DNA from 4 places in the Peribacillus sp. NPDC101481 genome. Region 4 is predicted to be linked to each of the others. Evidence: riboswitches for the same ligand, from Rfam matches in the RefSeq annotation. Region 4 holds a riboswitch; each other region holds the start of a gene.
The links. A riboswitch is a leader RNA that binds a small molecule or an ion and turns the genes downstream of it on or off. The one in region 4 is predicted to bind cobalamin.
Positions count from the first base shown of each region.

Region 1 (4,595 bases), 1.1 Mb from region 4:
CCAATTCAGCTTGCTTAGCAAGGACTTCGTTTGGATCCACAGCATTTACTTGTGCAATCTCCACTTTAGCCAATCCCATGGAAAATTCCTTTGCATCAAGTGTGATGAGCTGGGCGATCGTTTTGTCGCTCAAGTCAGCTCCCGCCTTCAACATTTCCAAGCCATATGTTTCAGCGTCGACTCCCGCAATGGCAGCCAATTCCATAGCTGCTGCAACGTCTTGCTCCGTGCATGTAGGTGATTTGAACAATAAAGAATCGGAAATGATGGCAGACAGCATAAGACCTGCGATTGCTTTAGGAACTTCAATGCCGTTTTCTTTATAAATTTTATTTAAAATGGTTGCCGTACAGCCAACTGGTTCCGCACGGTAATATAAAGGATCGCTCGTTTCGAAGTTAGCGATACGATGGTGGTCAATAACTTCCAACACACGGACTTGGTCAATATCTTCAGCACTTTGCTGGCGTTCGTTATGATCGACCAAGATTACGCCATCAGCTTCCCCTGCAACTTTTTCCACAAGACGGGGAGCATCGAATTTGAATTGGTCCAATGCATATTGAGTTTCACCATTCACTTCACCCAGACGAACTGGTTCAGCGTTGATACCTAACTGCTTTTTCAGATCTGCATAAGCGATTGCTGAACAGATTGTGTCTGTATCCGGGTTTTTATGTCCAAAAACTAATACTTTTTCCAAGATTTTATCCCCTTTTTCATAAATATTTTTCCGCGAATCCCCTCTCACCGCAATAAGGGAGAGCCACCTTTACTAGACACTTTATTTTAACACAAAATCCCGTAAAATCAGCGCTTGAATTATCCATTCCCCAATAAAATCTTTCATTCCTTCACCCTCTGCCATCACTTTGTCAATAGATAAGGGTTGGTTTTTTTCAAATATATTAGTTGAATTATCATCGTATATGGCTTACGATAATATAAGCAGAAATACTAGATATTGATTACATAATCTATACCAATAACTATATATAGAATTTTTATAATCCAAGGTGCCAGTGATGGCTGAAAAGGGAATCCGGTGTAAACCCGGAACTGTCCCCGCAACTGTAAATGTGACGAAATGAGAAACCCACTGTATAGCTCTCTATACGGGAAGGACTCAAAGTAGGATGATCATGAGTCAGGAGACCTGCCTTGAATTTTTCACGTTTCTTATTCTTCGGGGATTGAGATGATGAAACGATAGTATAACGGCTATTTTTTCATGGCTCTTTTATTCTATCGTTTGATCCGCTCAATTCTTTGGGCGGTTTTTTTATTTTAGCGGAAGTTAACAAGGAGGATTATTAATGACTCAAACATATAACTCTACCATAAGTGAAAATGAAACAGAAAAGAAATCCATCCAGCTTGAGATGTTATCGAAGGAATTCGAAGGCCGTCTCGATATGGAAAAGTTCAAAAAGCGTTTTACAAAATGGCTTGATCGCAAAAGTGACTCAACCGAAGAACAGGCATCAAAAAAACTGATTCAACTCGCTCTTGAGGGTGTGGATATCGATGCTCCGGATTGGACATTCGTTGCTGCAGCAGAACTGTTGAATACAATGTATAGGGATGCACAAGCCAATCGAGGTTATGCAGGCAAGAGTTATGGCCCATTCTATGAGCTGATCACAGAACTCTCCCAGCTTTCGGAAGGTCAGCGTTATCCAATTTACAAGCCAGAACTGCTATCTTCATATACAAAAGCGGAAATTGAGGAATTGGGCTCGGTGATCGACCCGGAAAAAGATAAATTATTCTCATACATAGGCATCTACTTATTGAACGACCGCTATCTGGCCCGCCCAAAAAAGGACAAGGTCTACGAACTGCCGCAAGAACGTTTCATGATCATCGCGATGGAAATCATGCGAATGGAAAAAACGGAGCACCGCCTGCAACTTATAAAAGAAGCATACTGGGCCATGTCCAACCTTTATATGACCGTTGCGACTCCTACACTCTCCAATGCTGGGAAAACACATGGACAGTTAAGCTCTTGCTTTATCGACGCGATTGAAGATTCCATTGATGGCATCTATCTATCAAACTACGATGCAGCAAAAGTATCTAAATTCGGCGGCGGTGTCGGCCTTTACGTTGGTAAGGTTCGCTCGCTTGGTTCTGATATCCGGGGTTTCTCTGGAAATAGTTCCGGCACGACGCCCTGGATTCGACTATTCAACCAGACAGCTGTAAGTGTCGATCAATTGGGTCAACGTAAAGGTGCCATCGCGATTTACTTGGATGCCTGGCATAAAGATATCATGAGCTTCCTCGATTTGAAGACACAAAACGGGGATGACAGATTAAAAGCCCATGATATATTTACAGGCGTTTGCATACCGGATTTATTCATGGAGGCTGTACGCGACAGAAAAGAATGGTATCTTTTCGATCCGCATACCGTCAAGCAAACCCTTGGATTTTCACTTGAAGATCTTTATGACGAGAAGAAAGGCGAAGGAAGCTTCAGGAAACATTATGCACTTGCTGTCGAGGCCGCAGAAAATGGCACGCTTCCAAACTACAGCTTTGAAAAAATCAATGCGATGGACATCATGAAAAGCATCATGATTTCTCAATTAGAAGAAGGCGTACCGTATATGTTCTACCGCGATGAAGTGAATCGGAAGAATCCCAATAAACATAAAGGTATGATTTATTGTTCCAACCTTTGTACGGAGATTGCCCAAAACCTAAGCCCTTCGACGATCACGGATGAATATGAAACAGAAGATGGAGATGTTGTTGTGGTTCGTAAAAGCGGCGATTTCGTTGTCTGCAACCTTTCATCCATTAACTTGCCACGGGCGGTGGGCAGCGATGTTTTGGAAAGATTGATTCCCATTCAGATCCGTATGCTGGACAATGTCATTGATGTGAATAATCTTCCTGTCAAACAAGCATCCATCTCGAACAAACGTTACCGGGCAATTGGTTTAGGAACGTTTGGATGGCATCATTTACTTGCCACACAGAATATTTATTGGGAATCCGATGAGGCTGTTCAATATGCCGATGCTTTATACGAAAAGATCGCTTACTTAACAATCAAGGCATCCAACGAATTGGCCAAGGAAAAAGGATCATACCCATATTTTGAAGGATCTGATTGGCATACAGGGGACTATTTCGAACTGCGTGACTATACAGATCAAAAATGGATGGATTTAAAAGCAGACGTACAGGAACACGGAACCCGTAATGGATATTTAATGGCGATTGCCCCCAATTCATCGACAGCCAAAATCGGTAATTCCACGGATGGCATCGACCCTTTGTATGAAATTGAATTTTACGAAGAAAAGAAAAACTTCAAATTCAAGGTGACCGCACCAGGCTTGACGCCAAATACGTATGAATATTATAAAAAGACGCGATTCAATTTGGACCAACTGGAAAGCATCAGGCAAAATGCAGCCCGACAACGCCATATTGACCAAGCAATCAGCTTTAATCTGTATGTACACAATACAATCAAAGCGAAGGTCCTGTTGGATATACATTTAACGGCATGGGAAAGCGGGTTGAAATCAACGTATTATGTTCGTTCGACTTCTTCCGAATATGACAATGCCTGCGAAAGCTGTTCAAGTTAACGACAATCAATCATGACCCAGTAATCTATTCTTAAAGGAGTTTTCACGAATGACCAATCATATCAAAAAAATTCGGATGCTCGAACCGACGCATCCAACCAAGGCAACCGGTGTTTTCAAAGGAGAAGCTTCAGGCTTCCTCCTTTGGAACGATATTCAGTATGAAAAATTCTATGATACCTATACACAGCTCATCAATAACTTTTGGAAGCCTTCGAGCGTGAACATGATTCAGGATAAAAAGCAGTGGGGCGAATTGGATGAAGATATCCAGGATGCATTTCTCGATATCCTTACGATGATCGCTGGAATGGACAGTCTTCAAACGCCCACATTAGTAGAAATCCTTCGGTACATCAAAGATCCGGCGGCAAAAGCTATCCTGGCCAACATGGCCCAGCAGGAATCGATCCATAATGAATCTTATTCCTATATCCTTGCTTCCTTGATTCCGGTAGGCAAGCAAAAACAGCTTTTCGACCGCATCAAAGAACATCCTGAAGTGATTAAGCGTAACCAACCGATCGTTGATGCTTATCAAACGTTCGTGGACGATCCCAGCCCACAGCATTTATTCGAGGCACTGATCCATTCAACGAACCTTGAAGGAATTTATTTCTATCTGGCTTTCGCCTTTTATTATAATTTAGGACGGCAAAATCTAATGACCGGATCGGCTACGATGATATCCTATATTCATCGCGATGAAATGGTACATTTCGATTTCATTGGAATGCTCATTCAAATCTTGATGTATGAATATCCTGAGTTAAATAATGAAGAAAACACGAAGTTCATCTATACAACGATTGAAAAAGCAGTCGAACTCGAAAAGGAATGGTCTGAATATATGCTCGAAGATATCCAAACCAAAGCCGATCTTGATTTGGAAGAATTCAATGAGTACATCGAATATATCGCCAACAAACGGTTACGTATGCTAGGCCTTGAAAATTTGTATAAAGAGTATGGCGAGAACCC
Region 1 is NZ_JBIWNJ010000002.1:442,878-447,472, reverse strand. Features, by position in the region: gene ACIROD_RS12150 (manganese-dependent inorganic pyrophosphatase) at 1-703, opposite strand, end outside; cobalamin riboswitch at 998-1,178, shown strand; gene ACIROD_RS12145 (ribonucleoside-diphosphate reductase subunit alpha) at 1,317-3,614, shown strand; gene ACIROD_RS12140 (ribonucleotide-diphosphate reductase subunit beta) at 3,664-4,595, shown strand, end outside.
Region 1: it holds a riboswitch for cobalamin, as region 4 does, so the genes downstream of both, ACIROD_RS12145 (ribonucleoside-diphosphate reductase subunit alpha) here and ACIROD_RS17425 ((2Fe-2S) ferredoxin domain-containing protein) in region 4, are expected to answer to the same signal.

Region 2 (4,595 bases), on a different contig from region 4:
CAGGGTTTTTAGTTAGCGTCCCAGATAGGAATCGAACCTACGACCTACAGCTTAGGAGGCTGTCGCTCTATCCTGCTGAGCTACTGGGACATATAAAAAGTCGACGACTTATTTATTATATTTCTTATAGGCAAACTTTTCAAGCTAATAGCACATACTTATTAAAAAAAATCCTCATAAATGCTTAACAGGTCACTAAGCTCTCGTCTTTCCCTTTTTTTCATTTAATGGAATACTTTATTAATCACTAGTTTTCTGGTACTATTTTACTATAAGAAAATTAGGAGAATGATAGTGGGGAAATATAGAGTATTAAGGATGGTTGCATTGCTGGGGATTTTGATTTTACCTGCATGCTCACAAGAGATTTTAGAAGGTATAGGCACAAAGACAGCTGCACCGATTGCGGAAGATGACATCGAAGTGGTCGAAGCGGCGGATAATGGGGCAGGGCAGGAATTGGAGGGCCAGATCGATACGGGAGACTGGATAACGGCCGAGCCCGCCGTCCAGCTTCCAATCTTGATGTATCACAGCATTTCTGAAGGTAATCGCCTTCGGGTTCCAAGTGAGGAATTCCGGTCACAGATGGCTTGGCTTCGGGAGAATGGCTACTATACATTATCTCCTGAAGAGGCATTCCTCGTTTTAACCGAGAATCGGATACCAAGTGAGAAGTGTGTCTGGCTTACTTTTGATGATGGCTATACAGATAACTTCACGGAGGCTTTCCCGATATTAAAAGAAAATGATATGAAAGCAACTGTCTTCATGATCGGGAAGTCCATTGATAAAGGTCATCACCTGACTGAAAATCAAATGATGGAGATGAGCAGGAATGGGATTTCGATTGAAAGCCATACTATCAACCATTTGGAGCTGAACCGCATGACGGCAGAGCAGCAAGAAGCTGAAATGGTCCAGTCTAAGAAGCTATTCGACCGTATTCTCGACCAGGACACGACAGTGCTTTCCTATCCGGTTGGCCGGTATAACGAAGAGACTCTCAGGCTGTCAGATGAAGCGGGATACAAGATGGCAGTCACTACCGAACCTGGGGGAGCTTCAAGGGAACAAGGGATGCATGCCCTGCATCGAGTTCGGATTTCACCCGGTTTATCAGTCGATGGGTTTGCGACATTGATTGAAAATGCTTCAAATCATTGAGTGTGGAAGGGTCATTTCGAACCTGTTCAGAAAAATCATATAATAATAGATTCTTACATGGTGTATAATGAAGGCAATGAAAATTATATACATATGAACGATTTGGTGTCGTAATGACTTAAAAGGGAAGCTGGTGAAATGCCAGCGCGGTCCCGCCACTGTATATGGGAGCTGACGGCTGTGTACCACTGTATGAAATATGGGAAGGTGCCGTTGACGATGACCATGAGCCAGGAGACCTGCCAAAATTCGTACACCTGTAACCTACGCGGATGGGAAGGTGTGTGGCAGACCCTAAGAAGTCCGTAATGATATTGTTGCCATACAAGTACCTTCCGTTTAACGGGAGGTGCTTTTTGTTTTGGGTGCATCTTCCGGGATTATTGGGTGAAAGAAATTAAATAAAAAGATTGTGGGGAATGAAAATGAAGAAAATTTTTGGTCTGATATTGTTGATGTTGCTTACTGCAGGCATGATGGTCGGCTGCAGTGGAGCTACTGATGAAGGAAAAGAACAGCAGCAAACGAAACATGCTCAACACGAAGCTTTCCCGATTACGATTAAAGATGCAACTGGGGAAAAAGTAACGATAGAAGAAAAACCGAAGAAAATCGTTTCGTTAATACCAAGTAATACGGAAGTGGTCTTTGCACTTGGTTTGGGTAAAAAGGTCATTGGTGTTTCCGATAATGATAATTACCCGGAAGAAACGAAAGAAATTGAAAAAGTTGGCGGAATGGAAATGAACACGGAGCTGATTGTCTCCATGAAGCCTGACCTTGTTCTTGCCCATGCATCAAGTGCCCATAATTCGAATGAGGGTTTACAGCAGCTTAAGGATGCTGGAATAGATGTCCTCGTAGTCAATGATGCACAAAGCTTTGACCAAGTCTATGAGTCTATTGAAATGATTGGACAGGCAACGGGTGAACATGACAAGGCAAACGAAATCGTTGCGGATATGAAAACGAAGCTTAAGGATATCGAGGAAAAAGCCAAATCCGTAAAGGAAGAGGATAGGAAGACCGTTTTAGTGGAAGTTTCGCCTTCACCGGAAATATACACACCGGGAAAAAATACTTTCATGAATGAGATGCTTACTATTATTTCAGCGGATAATGCTGCTGCTGACTTGGACGGTTGGGCAAAGATTGATGAAGAGTCGATGATTGCTGCAAATCCTGATGTCATCATTACAACTTATGGTTATTATACGAAAGATTCAGCAAATGAAGTGAAGGGCCGAAAAGGATGGCAAGACGTAAATGCTGTTAAGAATGGCCAAGTCTTTGATGTCCATTCTGACTTGGTGACCCGTTCCGGTCCACGCTTGATAGAGGGAGTAGAGGAACTTGCCAAATCAGTCTATCCGAACCAATTTAACAACTAAATGGACGTTTGCCTATTTGATTGCGTTTTTAATTTTGTTATTCGCAATGACGGTAGGCATTTCCTTTGGTTCGGTGTCAGTACCGATTCCCGTACTTTTACAAATAATCGGCAAGGAGATCTTTCATTTGCCGATTTCCGCTGATCCGGATGTGATGCTGACGAATATCGTGATGAACATCCGCTTGCCGCGTGTGTTGCTTGCGGGGTTGGTCGGGGCATCGCTGGCGATTGCGGGTGCGGCATTTCAGGGGCTGCTCCGGAACCCGCTCGCTGATCCTTACACATTAGGTATTTCATCAGGAGCATCGGTCGGCGCCGTATTGACAATATTCTTGAATATATCACTGCCGTTCATCGGTTTATACACTCTTCCGGCATTGAGCATTTTATGCTCAGTGCTCACGATGCTCTGCGTATTGACTTTTGCAAAAAAAATGGATCGATCGATGAAAGTGGAAACGATCATTTTAACGGGAATCATTTTCAGCTCGTTTTTAAGTGCCTTCATTTCATTGATGATTGCGCTGACGGGTGATGAATTAAGACAAATCATCGGCTGGCTGATGGGAAGCGTTTCAATGCGCGGATGGAATTATATTGCAATCATTTTGCCGTTTTTTATCATTGGTTCGTTGATCTTGATCATGAATACAAGCGAATTGAATGCGATGACTTTCGGGGAAGACCGGGCAAAACACTTAGGTGTGAATGTTAAGCGGCGGAAAATGTGGATCTTGATAGCCGGTTCGACATTGACAGGGGCAGCGGTAGCCGTTTCAGGGGCGATTGGCTTTGTAGGATTGGTCATTCCTCATTTTGTCCGAAAGATATGGGGACCTGATCATAAACATTTGCTTCCGCTGTCATTGCTGATAGGAAGCGGATTTTTAATTTTGGCAGACTTTGTAGCACGGACGGTCATTGCCCCATCGGAACTGCCGATCGGGGTTATCACCTCACTTATCGGGGCACCTGCATTTGCGCTGATTTTATTAAAGAGACGGAGAGAAGGGTAAAAACGAATGCTTGAAGTTAAAGGGTTAACAGGTGGATATGACAACAAAGCTGTTTTGGACTCTGTCTCTTTTGATGTACATAAAGGAGAATTATTCGGGATTCTTGGGCCTAATGGCAGCGGAAAAACGACGCTCTTAGGTATGCTTAGCGGGGTGCTCGATTATAAGGGCGGAAGCGTACGGATAAGAGGTAGGGATTTGAAGGATTATTCGTCAAAACAACTTGCACAGGTCATTGCTGTGCTCCCTCAACATTCCTCATTAGCTTTCTCCTATACAGTAAAAGAGACGGTCTCACTTGGGCGATATGCCCATCAATCAGGTTGGTTCCATAGTTGGTCCGGAGAAGATGAATCGATTGTCCAACGAGTTATGGAACAAACGGGCGTAGCCGATTTTCAGGATCTGCATTTTGAACGATTATCAGGAGGGGAGAGGCAGCGGGTACTGCTGGCACAGGCACTAGCCCAAGAACCCGAAATCCTTTTTTTGGATGAACCTACGAATCACTTGGATCTTTCCTATCAAAAAGACCTTCTTGATTTAATGAGGAAAATGGCAAAAGAGCAGAACTTGACCGTTATTTCAATTTTCCATGACCTGAATTTGGCTGGGTTATATTGTGATCGGCTGATGTTGCTTGAGAAAGGGAAAATTCAGGTTGTTGATGTGCCGAATGAAGTGCTTCAACAGGAACGGATTCAGGGTGTATATCATACGACGATCGAAAAACATCCACATCCCGCCCTTCCGAAACCGCAGATGTTCATCGTTCCGGAAAAGCATGGCCATGATACTATTCCATTGGAAATTGATGAATCCTATCTGACAGTCGGACCTGAGATGATTCAATTGGATTCGCCGATCCCGCTTAGAACGATGTCTTCCGGAGTGACTGGTTCGGGGACGGGCTGGCATAAATATTTTGTGAATAGGCACGTACATCATGGCTATGACTGCGAGGATCATCATGTTGAAATGGCCGAGTATTTAAAGGCTCATGGTTTTGAACCTCAGGA
Region 2 is NZ_JBIWNJ010000003.1:128,897-133,491, forward strand. Features, by position in the region: tRNA gene ACIROD_RS19315 (tRNA-Arg) at 17-90, opposite strand; gene ACIROD_RS19320 (polysaccharide deacetylase family protein) at 319-1,167, shown strand; cobalamin riboswitch at 1,254-1,428, shown strand; gene ACIROD_RS19325 (ABC transporter substrate-binding protein) at 1,593-2,558, shown strand; gene ACIROD_RS19330 (FecCD family ABC transporter permease) at 2,521-3,576, shown strand; gene ACIROD_RS19335 (heme ABC transporter ATP-binding protein) at 3,583-4,595, shown strand, end outside.
Region 2: it holds a riboswitch for cobalamin, as region 4 does, so the genes downstream of both, ACIROD_RS19325 (ABC transporter substrate-binding protein) here and ACIROD_RS17425 ((2Fe-2S) ferredoxin domain-containing protein) in region 4, are expected to answer to the same signal.

Region 3 (4,595 bases), on a different contig from region 4:
TCTTCGAGTTCTACATATGGATAAGCACCCACTCTGTATATTTCATCAATCAGCTCTTTCAATAATGGTTTCGTATTGATATTCCCCCGTATGAGGATTCTCTCTTTTGGCTGTAATTGTATCGAATGATGAATCAGCCTGGCTGCAAGCTTCGTTATTCGCTCATCCTTCATCTGCCTGTCCCTTATTTTTCGAGGTCGCGAAGAGTTTGAAGAGCTTCTTCGACATGGCCTTTGACCTTTACTTTACGCCATTCTTTGACTACCATACCAGCCTTATCAATCAGGAAAGTTGAACGTTCAATGCCCATATACTCCTTGCCGAAGTTCTTTTTCAATTGCCACACATCAAATGATTCAGCCGCTTCATGATTTTCATCAGCCAGCAGCAGAAAAGGCAATCCATGTTTTTCGATGAATTTTTCATGACGTGCAGCTGGGTCTGGGCTGATTCCTATGATGACCGCGTTCAATTCCTCAAATTGCTCATTATGGTCCCGGAAATCACAGGCCTCCGTCGTGCAACCTGGCGTCATGTCTTTTGGATAAAAATATAAAACAATATATTTTCCCTTAAAATCCGATAGGGACACCATTTCACCATTGTTTGCAGGGAGCTTGAAATCAGGTGCTTTTTCTCCAATTTTAACAGTCATATTGAACCCTCCATTTCTTTCATTATGGTAAGAGTACCCAATAATCGAAAGAAACACAACTTTCATTTATCCTTCCTATCTTTGTGCTCCAAATCGATCACCGTCCGGATCACGAACGCTGCCGGCAGTGTATAACCGATGAAAGCCTGAATCGTAGCTATCATCCTGCCCATGCCAATCGGGGCTATATCTCCATACCCTACAGAAAACATCGTCATCGCACTAAAATAAAAAGAAGTCTTCAACTGTTCATAGAAAGTGCCATCCAATCGATTGCCCATATCAAGAATCACCGAATGATTCTGAAGTTCGTATAATAAATAAATCAGTGCAAATCCAACTAATATCGTCGCATATAAATTGCCAAGCCACAGCATATCCTCCAGAGAAAACTTCTTTCCTCCCGACTCAACAAGAAATAACGTACGAATGCTCATCACCATGCAAAAAATGATTCCTGCAATCAAGATGTAGAAAGTCATCCCCCACGCCCCATTTCAAAACGCCACTTCCTCTATACATACTCCCTGTCCAAACAATATATTCTTTTTTAGGAACAGACCTCATCCTTATCACCCACACACCTTATAACCGGATACTTTTCCTGAATCTTTTTTCCATGTTGACCCTTTTGGTCGGATATGTTAAGATTGTCTAAATTTTTATAATAGTTTTTATTTTATAAATTTTTAACCTGCAAACAGTTATCAAGGCAGGTTTTGTCAAATTTCATATGTGGAAATAGGTTCCTAATTTTAATTTAGGATTAAAAGGGAAGTCCGGTGTAATTCCGGCACGGTCCCGCCACTGTAATGGGAGTGTTAGCGCCATCCAATATGCCACTGATCAACGGATCGGGAAGGCCCGCCGCTAATGTTAATCCCTAAGTCAGGAGACCTGCCTATTTCGACAACACTGTTTTAACCTACGGGAGATAGGGAGGTGTTAGGGACCTTATAATTGTAAGGGGGCATTTTGCATGCCTCTTTATTTTAAGCATTTCTAACCATCTCTTTTGACGGTTAGGAATGCTTTTTTTATTGCTCAATTAAATGAATATAGGAGGATGGGAATATTGAAAAGCAGTAGTTTGGGTTACCCTCGAATCGGGGAAGATCGTGAATGGAAACGTACATTGGAAGCTTACTGGTCCGGTAAAATCGATGAAGCAGAATTTACGGCACAACTAAAAGCCATCCGTTTAGGCAACTTACAAAAACAGAAGAAACGAGGCATCGATATCATTCCTGTCAACGACTTCACTTTCTATGATCAAATGCTCGATATGTCCGTAATGTTCGGTCTTGTTCCTGAACGTTATTCAGCCTATGAAAGCGGAAGCGTTCCCCTTTCCGTTTATTATTCAATGGCTCGCGGAAACAATGATGAAGTCGCTTCCGAAATGACGAAATGGTTCAATACGAACTATCACTATATTGTCCCTGAATTAAAGGTGCCACAGCTGACGTTAACGGAAAATAAACCACTTGCAGCATATCGGGAAGCCAAGGAAAAGCTAGGAATTGAAACAAAGCCCGTGTTGATCGGTCCTTATACTTTCATCTCCCTTTCCAAAGGCTTCAAAAAACAAGATATCCCTGGCATCATCCTGAGCCTGCTTCCCCTATACACGCAAATCCTCCGGGAGTTGGAGCAAGAAGGCGTGAAGTGGGTTCAAATGGACGAACCTTCACTTGTTTCATCGATTTCCAAAGAAGATATGCAAACTGTTACTTACCTCTATGAAAAACTGAATGAAGCAGCACCAAACCTGAACATCATGCTACAAACATACTTTGATGCCGTGGAACATTACCAGGAAGTCATCGAATTACAAGTCCAAGGAATCGGTCTTGATTTTGTACATGACAAAGGGAGGAATCTAAGCAACCTGGAATCATTCGGCTTTCCGAAGGACAAAGTGCTTGCTGCAGGTGTGATTGACGGAAAAAACATTTGGCTTTCTGATTTATCGAAAAAAATCCAATTGATCGAGACTCTTAAGACAATGGTAGCCGAAGACCGAATCTGGCTTCAGCCCTCTTGTTCCTTGCTTCATGTGCCAGTGACCGTTCGTAATGAAACCGCCCTATCAAACGAAGTGAAAGAGGCCCTTGCTTTCGCTGATGAGAAACTCGAGGAAATCACACTCTTGGTCAAAGGGAATAATCAAGGCTTTGAAGCAATCGCCGAAAAAGTCGATGCTAATAAATTCACGCTTCAAACGTTAGCCAGTTCAAATGCCCGGAATCACGGAACTGTACAATCCAATGTCGAAAAGGTTAAAACCAGGACCGCCGGCCGTAAGCTTCCATTTAAAGAGCGTTACCAAAAACAACAGGCATTTTTCAAATTGCCTTTTCTTCCTTCGACTACGATCGGCAGCTTTCCGCAGACATTTGATGTTAAACAAGCACGCGGGAAATTCAAAAGAGGAGAATGGACCGCTTCGCAATATGAAACATTTGTTAACGAAGAAATCGGCAGGTGGATCGAAATCCAAGAAGAAATCGGTTTGGATGTCCTTGTTCATGGGGAATTCGAACGAACGGATATGGTTGAATACTTCGGCCATAAGTTAGGTGGATTCGTCTTTTTAGAAAAGGGGTGGGTACAATCCTATGGATCCCGCTGTGTGAAACCGCCAGTCATCTACGGCGACATCCATTTCATCGAACCGATGACAGTCAGGGAAAGTGTATACGCACAATCACTGACGAAGAAGACGGTAAAGGGAATGCTTACAGGTCCTGTTACGATTTTGAACTGGTCATTTGTCCGTGATGATATTTCCAGGAAGAATGTATGCTATCAGCTGGCACTCGCTTTGGAAAAAGAAGTCATTGCATTGGAATCCGCTGGAATCAAAATGATTCAGGTCGATGAGCCTGCACTTAGAGAAGGTCTGCCATTGAAAAAAAGCGATCGCGACGAATATTTGAACTGGGCTGTGAATTCGTTCTTGATATCGACATCAAGCGTGGAGGATACAACCCAAATTCATACGCATATGTGCTATTGCGACTTCAACAGTTTCATGGATGTCATCTCCTCCCTGGACGCCGATGTAATTTCCATCGAAACATCCCGCAGTCATGGGGAGCTTGCTTCCGCATTCGAGGAAAAAACATATGAAAAAGGTATTGGTCTGGGTGTATATGACATTCACAGCCCGCGTGTGCCGGCAGTGGAAGAAATGGTCGATATGATCGAACGTGGGATCAAGGTATTGGATAAAGACCAGTTTTGGATCAATCCTGACTGCGGACTGAAAACAAGGGGTATCCCGGAAACCGTCGCATCCCTGAAAAACATGGTCGAAGCAGCAAAAATCGTCCGTGAAAACCTGTTAGCTAAACCAACCGGCAAATGATTGAAAAGCACGCTGCCCACCCAACACAGCAGTCACGGACTTTTTTAACCGACCTTGTTTTTCCACCGGATACAAATCATCACAATACCATCTTTGGCGGAAAAGTAATGGCCTATGTTGATAAAATAGCCTGCATTTCAGCTATGCGCCATTGTCGAAAACCCGTTGTGACTGCTTCAAGCGACTCTTTTGATTTTTTGGCCCCCATCAAGACGGGGGATGCGATCAACCTTGAAGCTTATGTCACCTGTGCCCATCGCACATCAATGGAGGTATTCGTTAAAGTGGAGCGCGAAAACCTATTAACAGGTGAGAAACAGCTTACGGCCCGTGCTTTTTTAACGATGCTGGCCATTGATGAAGACGGTAAGCCGACAAACGTACCACAGGTCATTCCGGAAACCGAAGTGGAAAAGCAGCTATATGTTCAAGCACAAGCATGATATATTGAAAGAAAGAATAAACGCAAATAAACAAAAACCCCTTCAACATGAATGCTGTTGAAGGGGTTTCTTTCAGTTCCCTGCACCGCGGTACCTCTTCACTCCCTGATTCCATATGAATACG
Region 3 is NZ_JBIWNJ010000005.1:4,404-8,998, forward strand. Features, by position in the region: gene ACIROD_RS23335 (aminopeptidase) at 1-173, opposite strand, end outside; gene bcp (thioredoxin-dependent thiol peroxidase) at 185-655, opposite strand; gene ACIROD_RS23345 (potassium channel family protein) at 718-1,137, opposite strand; cobalamin riboswitch at 1,382-1,574, shown strand; gene metE (5-methyltetrahydropteroyltriglutamate--homocysteine S-methyltransferase) at 1,722-4,028, shown strand; gene ACIROD_RS23355 (acyl-CoA thioesterase) at 4,025-4,471, shown strand; gene ACIROD_RS23360 (ABC transporter permease) at 4,544-4,595, opposite strand, start outside.
Region 3: it holds a riboswitch for cobalamin, as region 4 does, so the genes downstream of both, metE (5-methyltetrahydropteroyltriglutamate--homocysteine S-methyltransferase) here and ACIROD_RS17425 ((2Fe-2S) ferredoxin domain-containing protein) in region 4, are expected to answer to the same signal.

Region 4 (4,595 bases):
TCCAGCAGATTCATGATCTGTCTTGAGAAATAAGGATCCAATCCAGCGGTAGGCTCGTCCAGGAGCCAGACATCGGGTTCCATGGCAAGTACCCCTGCAATGGCGACACGTTTTTTTTGCCCAAGGCTCAAAAAATGGGTAGGTCTGTCTTTCAGTTCCGTTACTTCCGTTTGGCCCATTGCCCAATTTACTTTCTCTTGAACCTTAATTCTATCCCATCCTAAATTCATCGGTCCAAACGATATATCCTGTTGTACATTAGTGGAAAAGAGCTGAGAGTCGGGATCTTGAAAAACGATCCCGACTTGCTTTCGTAATGATAATAATGATTTACGGTCATATTTCATTTTTTTGCCCTTAAATCTGATCTTTCCTGCTGTAGGTTGTAAAAGACCATTTAAATGGAGGAATAAAGTCGATTTGCCGGCACCATTATTGCCTAATAATGCAATCTTTTTACCCTGTTGAATCGTTAGCGACAGATCGTTTAAAGCGAACGTTCCATCTGTGAATTGATGGGTGAGGCCTTCTATATGAAAAATATGCTCGTCCATTGTTGGGTTGCCTCCAATTTACAAATATCCATTAATAAAGATTAAGCTTCCTAATATTACTATCGCGATCAGCCAATTGCGTGAGGAATAGGTGTAAGTATCCTCGAGATAGGAAAGGTTCTCCTGATAGCCTCTTGCGTTCATGGCCATCGTCAATTGCCCAGAGCGCTGCAATACTCCTAAAAATAAAGACGAGATTAGTAATCCGAGAGATCGTATGCCTTTCCTTAATGAAACATACCCTAGCCGTGAAGCTTGTGCTTGATGAATGGCCAAAGCTGTATCTAAAAAAATAAAGATGAAGCGATAGGTCAATTCTATTAAATCAATCAATAAGGAAGGCACTTTAAGTTTTCGCAACACGGATAGGATGACGGTAATGGGTGTAGTTAAGGTAAGGAAATATAAACAGCTTATACTGCCGAATACAACAGTGATCAAATTGGACACTGTACCGACGCTGTCATCGCTGATGAATATTTGCCAGTTCCCGACCTTCCAGGACCACCATATATTCGATATCGAAGTAAATTCGCTTGTGAAAGAAAAAAGGATGGTAATTGTTCCAGATAGTATAAAAAATCCTGGCAATAGAAGTAATTTCAGATAATAGGAAAGCGGGATTTTTGCCGCAAAAATGATTAAAGCGCTCATCACCGTAAAAGTGATGAGCGAAACGGTCATATCCCTTACCGTTAACGAAAACAGCAAAAGGGAAAGTGCAAAAACCATCTTTTCCAACGGATGAACATCCTTTAGCCCATTGAAATAGGCATATTTATCAATGAGTAACATGCTTCGATTTTTCTGTCAATTCTTGTTTGGTTTGCTTATTCCTTTGTCTCATCACGCCAATGAAGTATCCGATGAAACCGGCTCCGATTGCAGCTTGAAGCGCAAATAATAAGCTTTCGGTTTCTGCACCTGGCGGCTCCCATATACTGTTGAACCATGGCTTGTATTCCGGATGGATCTTAGTGATGGCTTCCTCAGCTTCCCCGTCGGCACCGCCAAATTCCGTTCCTTGTTGGGTGATTAACGGTATGGTTGCAAGAATGACAACCAGGAAAAGCAGCAGTAGACTTTTTTTCATATTAACGGGCCTCCTTAGAAAAAACTCGCAGCAATTTCAATTCACCTAGATTGTATTTTTTCAAGAAATTCATTACGACGACTGTCAATAACCCCTCACTGATTGCCAAGGGAATTTGGGTCAGGGCAAAAATACCTGCAAATTTACTGAAAGAGGCCATGAATCCTCCTACCTCGGAAGGAAAAGCAAGAGCAAGTTGAACGGAAGTGACCACATAGGTTCCTAAATCTCCAAAAGCAGCTGCCAAGAAAACGGCAAGTGAAAAAGACCACCCCAATTTAGTTGCGCCCTTGAAGACAAAGTAAGCAATGAACGGTCCGCAAACGGCCATGGAAAATGCATTGGCCCCTAATGTCGTCAATCCTCCGTGAGCCAGTAAAACAGCTTGAAATAACAGAACGATGGAGCCAACGACACTCATGGCCAATGGTCCGAATAATATGGAACCCAAACCAACTCCGGTAGGGTGTGAAGAACTTCCCGTAACGGAAGGAATCTTTAGGGCCGATAAAATAAATACAAATGCGCCCGATAGGCCAAGTATCATTTTTGTTTCTGGATTTTCCCTAACTTTGGACCTAATGGACCGGTAACCCAAGATTAAAAATGGAAACGTCACGGCCCACCAGAATATAGCCCATTCAATGGGTAAAAAGCCCTCCATGATATGCATGGCCATTGCCCGGTTCGGGATAAAAAGCAATAAGATGACAAAATAAATAATTTTCCAATTGGTTCTTTTCATTCTTTCTCCTTTCAATACTTTTAAATTTTTCTGATCAATCTTGAGAAGAAAAGCGGCGCCCAACATAAAAAGCACTTCTCTCAAAGGAAAGAAGTGCGTAATGAACAGGAATTTTGCAGCATGAAGCAATCATGGGCCATTCTGCCTGATCCGCACGCCCATCCTCGTAGGCTGAAACAGTTTCACGTTTCATGGCAGGTCTCCTGGCTTTGGTTCATCATCCCATTACATCCTTCCCATCTCATTTGACAGTGGATTAAAGTTAAAGTAATAGGACTTCCCTTTACAGTGGCGGGACCGCTCCGGATTTTCACCGGCTTCCCTTTTAAGTTGAATTCCGAGAAATTCAACACCATAAAACTTATGTAATTATTTTGAAAATTCTCGTATAGTGTACCATAAAGAAATAATTTCAGCTACACTATCTTTTTTTTCGGGACGGATTTTGTTGCAAGGAAAGGATTTTAACGGGTTTTACACTATTAAACTTTTCTAAACAGTCGGAATAAACTATTGAATTTTGATAAAGTTGTTATATGATAGATTAAGTTAGTTAGAAATGTATAATAAAACCAAATATTTCATTTTAAAAGTGCCCTTGTGTGAATAAGCAAGGGATAATAGGGAAATCGGTGAAAATCCGATGCAGCCCCCGCTACTGTAAACGCTGATGAAATTGTCGATAGCCACTGGCATGATGCCGGGAAGGGACAAAGTAAAATGAAGCGTAAGCCAGGAAACCTGCTTTTAAAATTGCATGATACTTTTCGGAGGGAAAGGTAGAAGGACTATGACGATTTTGGAAGGATTTGGCATGTTTGCCTTTGGCTTCTTATTCATATAGTTTTTTTAAAACCTTGACTCTAATGTTAAGGTTTTTTATTTTGCCTTTTCCCTGAACTCAGGAGGAAGAAGATGACTACTTGGAACTTGATGGGTACAAATACGCATCTGTTGATTTGTAATGGGAGCAGCTGCATGAAAAAGGGCGGGGAAGAAGTAACCCAAGCGATTCGCGATGAAATTACTTCAAAGGGACTTGATTTGAAAATCCATACAACCAGGACACGCTGTAACGGAAGATGTAAGGATGCCTGCGTTGTGATTGCCTATCCCCAAGGAAACTGGTATCGAGTGGAAACGCCTGAATTCGGTCGGCAGATCGTCAGTAATATCGATGATGGTGAATTTGTTCCACAGATGATCTATCAATTCAATGATGGGGAAATGACCCCTAATCCAGATTTTCCTGCTCATACGGGTATTTCAAAGAACAAAGCGTAAAAGGAGATGTCTTAATGAGTACAAACGGTAAATTATTCGTCGTGGGCTTTGGGCCCGGGAATTTTGAACACATTACCAAACGTGCCGTCGAAGCCCTTCAAGAAAGTGACTACATCATTGGTTATAAAACTTATGTTGAACTCATTCAGGGACTGCTTACAGATCAAACGATCATTAGTACGGGGATGACTGAAGAAGTATCACGTGCACAGGAAGCAGTGAAACAAGCGGAGCTGGGAAAGAAAGTGGCGGTGATTTCCAGTGGGGATGCCGGAGTTTACGGGATGGCAGGGTTGGTTTATGAAGTATTGATTGAGAAAGGCTGGAAAGAAGAAACTGGAGTGGGCATTGAAGTCATTCCTGGCATTTCTGCAATCAACTCATGTGCGTCTTTACTCGGGGCACCAGTCATGCACGATTCGTGTACGATCAGCCTCAGTGATCATTTAACTCCTTGGGAACTGATCGCTAAAAGGGTTGAAGCAGCTGCAATGGCAGACTTTGTCATTGCACTTTATAATCCGCGCAGCGGCAGGCGGACCCGGCAAATTGTTGAAACACAGAAAATTCTCCTTCGCTACCGCTCGCCGGATACACCTGTCGGGTTGGTGAAAAGTGCTTATCGCGATAGGCAGGATATTGTCATAACCAATTTGCAGGATATGTTGAATCACGATATTGGAATGTTGACCACCGTCATTATCGGTAATTCATCCACCTTTTTATATGATGACAAAATCATCACACCAAGAGGCTATCAGAGAAAATATACTTTGAATTCGGAAAAGCAAACATTGAAGCCGCATCAGCGACTGCAAAAAGAAGCGGAACCGTGGGCATTAGATCAAGAGGCCTTAACCGAGTCCGCTGGAGGAGTTGGATTACTTACAAAAGCACCAGAAAAGAAGCCAGCTTCCTT
Region 4 is NZ_JBIWNJ010000002.1:1,548,180-1,552,774, forward strand. Features, by position in the region: gene ACIROD_RS17400 (energy-coupling factor ABC transporter ATP-binding protein) at 1-554, opposite strand, end outside; gene cbiQ (cobalt ECF transporter T component CbiQ) at 573-1,349, opposite strand; gene ACIROD_RS17410 (energy-coupling factor ABC transporter substrate-binding protein) at 1,336-1,647, opposite strand; gene ACIROD_RS17415 (energy-coupling factor ABC transporter permease) at 1,649-2,392, opposite strand; gene ACIROD_RS17420 (hypothetical protein) at 2,427-2,585, opposite strand; cobalamin riboswitch at 2,569-2,764, opposite strand; cobalamin riboswitch at 2,966-3,155, shown strand; gene ACIROD_RS17425 ((2Fe-2S) ferredoxin domain-containing protein) at 3,308-3,676, shown strand; gene cobJ (precorrin-3B C(17)-methyltransferase) at 3,691-4,595, shown strand, end outside.